2 regions of the Serratia sp. C2(1) genome follow, and region 1 is predicted to be linked to the other one. Evidence: predicted binding sites of a transcription regulator. Region 1 holds the regulator's gene; the other holds the start of a gene.
What was found. Region 1 encodes PhoB, which activates phosphate uptake and scavenging genes when phosphate is short. Its sites were predicted from a motif close to CTGTCATAAAACTGNCNNAT; they were not measured.

Region 1 (3,417 bases):
CATACCGGCAGCTCCCCCTGATAATCGGCGAACTGTTGCAATTGTTGTTCGATCTGCGTCAAATCGCCCTTGATCAGTTGCATCGGCTGGAAGCTGGGGATTTCCAGTGCGGTGACCTGTTGCAGGGCGCCTTCGGCGAAATCCACCATAAACACGCTCTTGGGTTTGCCCAGCTCATCGAAACTGAGCGGGATAGGCGAACCGCTGTAGCGGATATGTTCGGATTTGGCGACGTTTTGCGCCCGGTGAATATGCCCCAACGCAATGTAATCGGCCGGCGGAAACGCCTGCGCCGGAAAGGCATCCAGCGTGCCGATGTAAATGTCGCGCACCGAATCGGAGGTGGTAACCCCCACGGTGGTCAGGTGGCCGGTGGCGACAATCGGCAAGGTTAGCCCCAGTTCATCGCGGCGTGCGCAGGCGGCCTGGTAAAGCTGTTGATAGTGTTCCGCGATCGCCTCTTGCAACGCCTGCTGTTTTTGCCCGCCCGATTCGCCGGCGCGGCTGGTGATCAGATCGCGTGGGCGCAGGAACGGGATGGCGCACAACACCGCACCCGGCCGGCCATCGCGCTGGTTAAGCACCAGGATTTGCTGCCCGATGTCGCTTTGGGCGTTGGCGATCACCGTGGTATTCAGGCAAGAAAGCAATTCACGCGATTCATTCAGGGTTGCCACGGAGTCATGGTTACCGCCCAGCACCACCAACTGGCAGCCGGTGCGCTGCAACTCGACCACAAAACGGTTATACAGCTCGCGGGCGTAGCTTGGCGGCGAGCCGGTATCGAACAGATCCCCGGCGACGATCAGCGCATCCACCCGTTGCTGTTCTATTTGCTCGATCAGCCAGCGTAAAAAAGCCTGGTGCTCGGCGGCGCGGCTTTTGGTGAAAAAGTACTGGCCAAGATGCCAGTCAGAGGTGTGGATCAGGCGCATGACACTCCCGGGGCGATAAACTCATGGCGGTGATTATAAAGGGGGCAGACTCTCCTGTCGTGACGCAATCATTATGACAACTGAATGATTTTTCTTTGAAGCTGGAAATAATCGCTATGCTTACTGGCTATAACAGGCTGGTTTTTTCATAAAAGTGTCACAAAACTGACGCATAATGGCGCCCGCAATGAGGCTGTGCCCCGCCATTGATCGTGGCGCCGGCGCAGACCCAAAAGCACGCTGTCAAGGCGGAGGGTGAAGGACATGGCGGGACTATGTTCGAACCCGACAACGCAGGCAGCGGGTTTTTGGGGCGCGCCCCTCCGGGTTGGGGCCATTTAAGCGTGCTGCTGCGTTGCTCACCGCTTATTTGGCGCCACCAAACCTCTCGGTTCGCGCCTTGCTTCACGCTTAAATGACCGCCAGCGGGGCTCACGAGCAATGGCGGGACACAGCCTAATAGATCGCTAACACATTGGCAGGATTGACGATGGCAAGACGCATACTGGTGGTGGAAGACGAAGCGCCGATCCGTGAGATGGTGTGCTTTGTGTTGGAACAGAATGGTTACCAACCGTTGGAAGCCGAAGATTATGACAGCGCCGTGACGCGCCTGTCTGAGCCGTTCCCTGATTTGGTGTTGCTCGACTGGATGTTACCCGGCGGTTCCGGTATCCAGTTTATCAAACACATGAAGCGCGAAGCGCTGACCCGCGATATTCCGGTGATGATGCTGACCGCACGCGGTGAAGAAGAAGACCGGGTGCGCGGTCTGGAAGTGGGAGCGGACGATTACATTACCAAGCCGTTCTCACCGAAGGAGCTGGTGGCGCGCATCAAGGCGGTAATGCGCCGCATTTCACCGATGGCGGTGGAAGAAGTGATTGAAATGCAGGGGCTGAGCCTGGACCCTTCCTCGCATCGCGTAATGGCTAATGAGCAGGCGCTGGACATGGGGCCGACCGAGTTCAAACTGCTGCATTTCTTTATGACCCATCCGGAGCGTGTTTATAGCCGTGAACAGTTGCTTAATCACGTCTGGGGCACTAACGTTTATGTGGAAGACCGCACCGTTGACGTGCATATCCGTCGGCTCCGTAAGGCGTTAGAGACCACCGGTCATGACAAAATGGTTCAAACCGTTCGGGGCACCGGCTACCGATTCTCAACGCGTTACTGATCGCGTCGCGCTGGAGAATATGCTGTGCTAGAACGCCTGTCGTGGAAGAGGCTGGCCCTGGAGCTGGCTCTTTTCTGTTTACCTGCCTTGTTGCTGGGGCTGATTTTCGGCTATCTGCCCTGGCTGCTGCTGGCCGCCGTGCTGGCGGCGCTGGTATGGAATTTCTACAACCAACTCAAACTTTCCCACTGGCTGTGGGTCGACCGCAGCATGACGCCGCCACCCGGGCGCTGGAGCTGGGAACCGCTGTTTTACGGCCTGTACCAGATGCAACAGCGCAACCGTCGCCGCCGCCGTGAACTGGCGTTGTTGATCAAACGCTTTCGCAGCGGGGCAGAATCGCTGCCCGATGCGGTGGTGATGACCACCGTCGAAGGCAATATCTTCTGGTGCAACGGGTTGGCGCAGCATCTGCTGGGGTTCCGCTGGCCGGAAGACAACGGTCAACATATCCTTAACCTGCTGCGTTACCCGGAGTTCAGCCACTATCTGCAACAGCAGGAGTTCACCCGGCCGCTGACGCTGCAACTCAATAACGAGCACTATGTCGAGTTCCGCGTGATGCCCTATTCGGAAGGGCAACTGTTGATGGTGGCGCGCGATGTCACCCAAATGCGCCAGCTGGAAGGCGCGCGCCGCAACTTCTTCGCCAACGTCAGCCATGAGTTGCGTACCCCGCTGACGGTATTGCAGGGCTACCTGGAGATGATGAGCGACGAGGAACTGGACGGCTCGCTGCGCGGTAAGGCGTTGGGCACCATGCAGGAGCAGACCCGGCGCATGGACGGGCTGGTCAAACAGCTGCTGACGCTGTCGCGCATTGAGGCGGCACCTAACGTCGATATGAACGAGCGGGTCGATATTCCGCTGATGTTGCGGGTGTTGCAGCGTGAGGCGCAGTCGCTGAGCGGCGGCAACCATGAGATTACCTTCCGGGTGAACGAGCAGCTCAAGGTATTCGGCAACGATGACCAACTGCGCAGCGCGGTGTCGAATCTGGTGTATAACGCCGTCAATCACACGCCGAAGGGCACCAATATTGAGGTGAGCTGGCAACAGACGCCAAACGGCGCGCAGTTCCAGGTCAGCGACAATGGGCCGGGCATCGCCGCCGAACATATTCCGCGTCTGACCGAGCGTTTCTACCGCGTCGATAAAGCCCGTTCACGCCAGACCGGCGGCAGCGGGCTTGGGCTGGCGATCGTCAAGCATGCGCTCAGCCACCACGATGCGCGGCTGGAGATCCTCAGCGAACAGGGGATCGGCACCCGTTTCATTTTTACCTTGCCTAACCGGTTGATT
Region 2 (3,417 bases), 530 kb from region 1:
CCTAAGGCTAGACCTACAGCCATACTTCGCCTAATCTCGAAGTATGAATGACATCGATATCGAAGATCGTCTGGCAGCTCTGACTGCCGCTATCGCCGACCGTACCCGTGCGCGCATGTTGTGCCTGCTGATGGACGGGCGCGCCTATACCGCCACCGAGCTCAGCGCCGCCGTGGACGTCGCCGCCTCTACCGCCAGCGGGCATTTGGCGCGCTTGCAGGAACAGAGGTTGATCGCCTGCGTCAAACAGGGGCGCTATCGCTATTTCCGCCTGGCGGGGCAACCGGTGGCCGATGTGCTGGAAACGCTGATGGCGCTGGCCGGCGTCGAACGGCCGGCGGTGAAAAGCACGACTCCCACCTCGCTGCAATTCGCCCGCACCTGCTACGATCATATGGCCGGTGAAGTGGCGGTAAAACTGCATGACCGTTTGCATCGGTTGGCCTGGCTGGTGGGCGAGGAAGACTACCGGCTGAGCGAGGCGGGGCAGGCTGCCCTGACGCGGTTGGGCGTCGACTGCACGCCTGCGCCTTCGCGGCGGCGCTTCGCCTGCGGCTGTCTGGACTGGAGCGAACGCAAGGCTCACCTCGGTGGCGCACTTGGCGCAGCGATGCTTGACGCTTTTCTCGAGCGTGGCTGGATAAGGCGCCGGCTCGATAGCCGCGAGCTGCAACTCACCACCGCCGGCAAGAATGCTCTGAAAGCACATTTTGACCTCACGCTTTAGCCCCGCAACGCGTTAGCGTTGGTGCAATACTCAATAGGCAAACCGTCAACCCGAGGACTCCTCATGCTCGATCAAACACAATTCCCCATCACCAAACTGTGGCCGGCGCAGCATCCGGAACGCCTGCAGCTTTACTCCTTGCCGACGCCTAACGGCGTAAAAGTCTCCATAATGCTGGAGGAAATCGGCCTGCCGTATGAAGCGCATCTGATCGATATCGGCAAAAATGAAACCTGGACGCCGGAATTTCTGTCGCTGAACCCGAACGGTAAAATCCCATCGATTATCGATCCCGATGGCCCAGGCGGTAAGCCGCTGCCGCTGTTTGAATCCGGTGCCATCCTGCTGTATCTGGCAGAGAAAAGCGGTCAATTCCTGCCGCAGGATCCCGCGCAGCGTTACGAAACCATCCAATGGGTATTTTTCCAGATGGCCGCGGTCGGCCCGATGTTCGGCCAGCTCGGCTTCTTCCACCGCTTCGCCGGGCGCGAATACGAAGATAAACGCCCGCTGGAGCGTTATAAAAATGAATCCAAACGCCTGCTCGGCGTGCTGGAAAGCCGCCTCGAAGGCCGTGACTGGATCATGGGCGAGGATTACACCATCGCCGATATTTCACTGCTGGGCTGGGTGCGCAACCTGATCGGCTTCTACGAGGCGCGCGAGCTGGTGGAATTCGACAGTTTCCCACGGGTGGGGCAATGGCTGGAGCGCGGTTTGGCACGCCCGGCAGTCCAACGCGGCCTGAATATTCCCGCCCGCAGCGAATAATTTATTGCCTGGGATAGCCGCCGGCTATCCCATTTCAGCCCCCCGTCTCGTCATAAAAGTGTCACACCTCTGCACTACTCTCCCTGCCTAACAAATTGATATATTTTGAATTATGACAAGGAGCTTTCCCCATGCAGCAATCCCTTTCCCTGATCGCCGGTGCCGTGTTATCCGCCCTGCTTTGTTCTGCCGCCTTCGCCGATGAAACACCGGCCAATACCGCGGGTCTTTCCGAGCGCGCGGCGCGCGGCAACATCGTGGAGCCGGGCGGCGCACGCCGCCTGAGCGGCGATCAAACCGCCGCGCTGAAAGCCTCGCTGTCAGACAAAACGGTTAAAAACGTGATTTTATTGATCGGCGACGGCATGGGCGATTCTGAAATCACCTCGGCGCGCAACTACGCAGAAGGCGCGGGCGGCTATTTTAAAGGCATTGATGCCCTGCCGTTGACCGGCCAATACACCCATTACTCGCTGGACAAGAAAACCCACAAACCGGATTACGTGACAGACTCTGCCGCCTCGGCGACCGCATGGTCCACCGGCGTAAAAACCTATAACGGCGCGCTGGGAGTTGACGTCAACGGCAAGGATCAGCCGACGCTGCTGGAGATCGCCAAGGCGGCGGGCAAAGCCACCGGTAACGTCTCCACCGCCGAGTTGCAGGACGCCACACCGGCCGCGCAGGTCTCGCATGTCACCTCACGCAAATGTTACGGCCCGGAAGAAACCAGCGAAAAATGCGCCACCAACGCGCTGGAGAATGGCGGCCGCGGCTCGATCACCGAGCAATTGCTCAAAACCCGCGCCGACGTCTCGCTGGGCGGTGGAGCGAAATCCTTTAATCAGCTGGCGAAAAGCGGCGAATGGCAGGGAAAATCATTGAAAGACCAGGCAACTGCGCTGGGTTATCAGTGGGTGGAAAACCTCGACGGCCTGAATGCCGTCAGCGTAGCCAATCAGCAAAAACCGCTGCTGGGGTTGTTTGCCGCCGGCAATATGCCGGTGCGCTGGCAGGGCCCGAAAGCCTCGCATCACGGTAATATCGACCAACCGGCGGTCACCTGCGAGAACAACCCGGCACGTACTGCCGATATCCCAACGCTGGCGGCAATGACCGAAAAAGCGATAGACCTGCTGAAAAACCAGCAGAACGGTTTCTTCCTGCAGGTGGAAGGCGCCTCGATCGACAAGCAGGACCATGAAGCCAACCCTTGCGGCCAGTTCGGCGAAACGGTCGATCTGGATGAAGCGGTACAAAAAGCGCTGGCCTTTGCCCGCGCCGACGGCAACACGCTGGTGATTGTCACCGCCGACCACGCCCATTCCAGTCAGATTATTGCCGTCGATGCCAAGGCTCCAGGCCTGACGCAAACGCTGACCACCAAAGATGGCGCGCCAATGACCATCAGCTACGGTAACTCGGAGGAAGGCTCTCAGGGACACACCGGCACTCAGTTGCGCGTTGCCGCCTACGGCCCTCATGCCGCAAACGTCGTGGGCCTGACCGATCAGACCGACCTGTTCTACACCATGCGTGACGCTATGGCGATCAAGTAAGTTGGTTGCCAGGTAGCTAGCGCTACCCCTTCTCCTCCGGAATATCAGGGGGAGAAGCGGCTTTAACAGGTTAAAAATGATCGATTAACGGCTATATTCACCCTCACGTCTTCACTTCGCGCCCAAGCGCCCAGATGAAAGGATGAACCCTTGCAGTTGATTAGCCTGCCATTGACTACCGAACGCCTGCGGCTACGCCGCTTTACCCCTGTCGATCTCAACGCCTACGCGGCTTATCACCGTCTGCCGGCGGTTTATCGTTATCTGTACGCCCCCACGCCGAACGACGCGCAGTTGGAAGAACAGCTTTCCCAGGCGGTGGCTTCGCGTTTCAGTGAGGATGGCGATATCTTTTATTGT

Region 2: a site for PhoB is predicted at 1,546-1,565, ahead of phoA (alkaline phosphatase). Genes of this name have one in related genera too.

Annotation. Positions count from the first base shown of each region.
Region 1 covers NZ_JAZFBA010000001.1:3,096,812-3,100,228, reverse strand. Annotated here, with positions in the region: gene sbcD (exonuclease subunit SbcD) at 1-935, opposite strand, end outside; gene phoB (phosphate response regulator transcription factor PhoB) at 1,426-2,115, shown strand; gene phoR (phosphate regulon sensor histidine kinase PhoR) at 2,140-3,417, shown strand, end outside.
Region 2 covers NZ_JAZFBA010000001.1:2,565,623-2,569,039, forward strand. Annotated here, with positions in the region: gene V2S86_RS11960 (ArsR/SmtB family transcription factor) at 44-727, shown strand; gene V2S86_RS11965 (glutathione S-transferase N-terminal domain-containing protein) at 791-1,498, shown strand; gene phoA (alkaline phosphatase) at 1,630-3,057, shown strand; gene V2S86_RS11975 (GNAT family N-acetyltransferase) at 3,208-3,417, shown strand, end outside.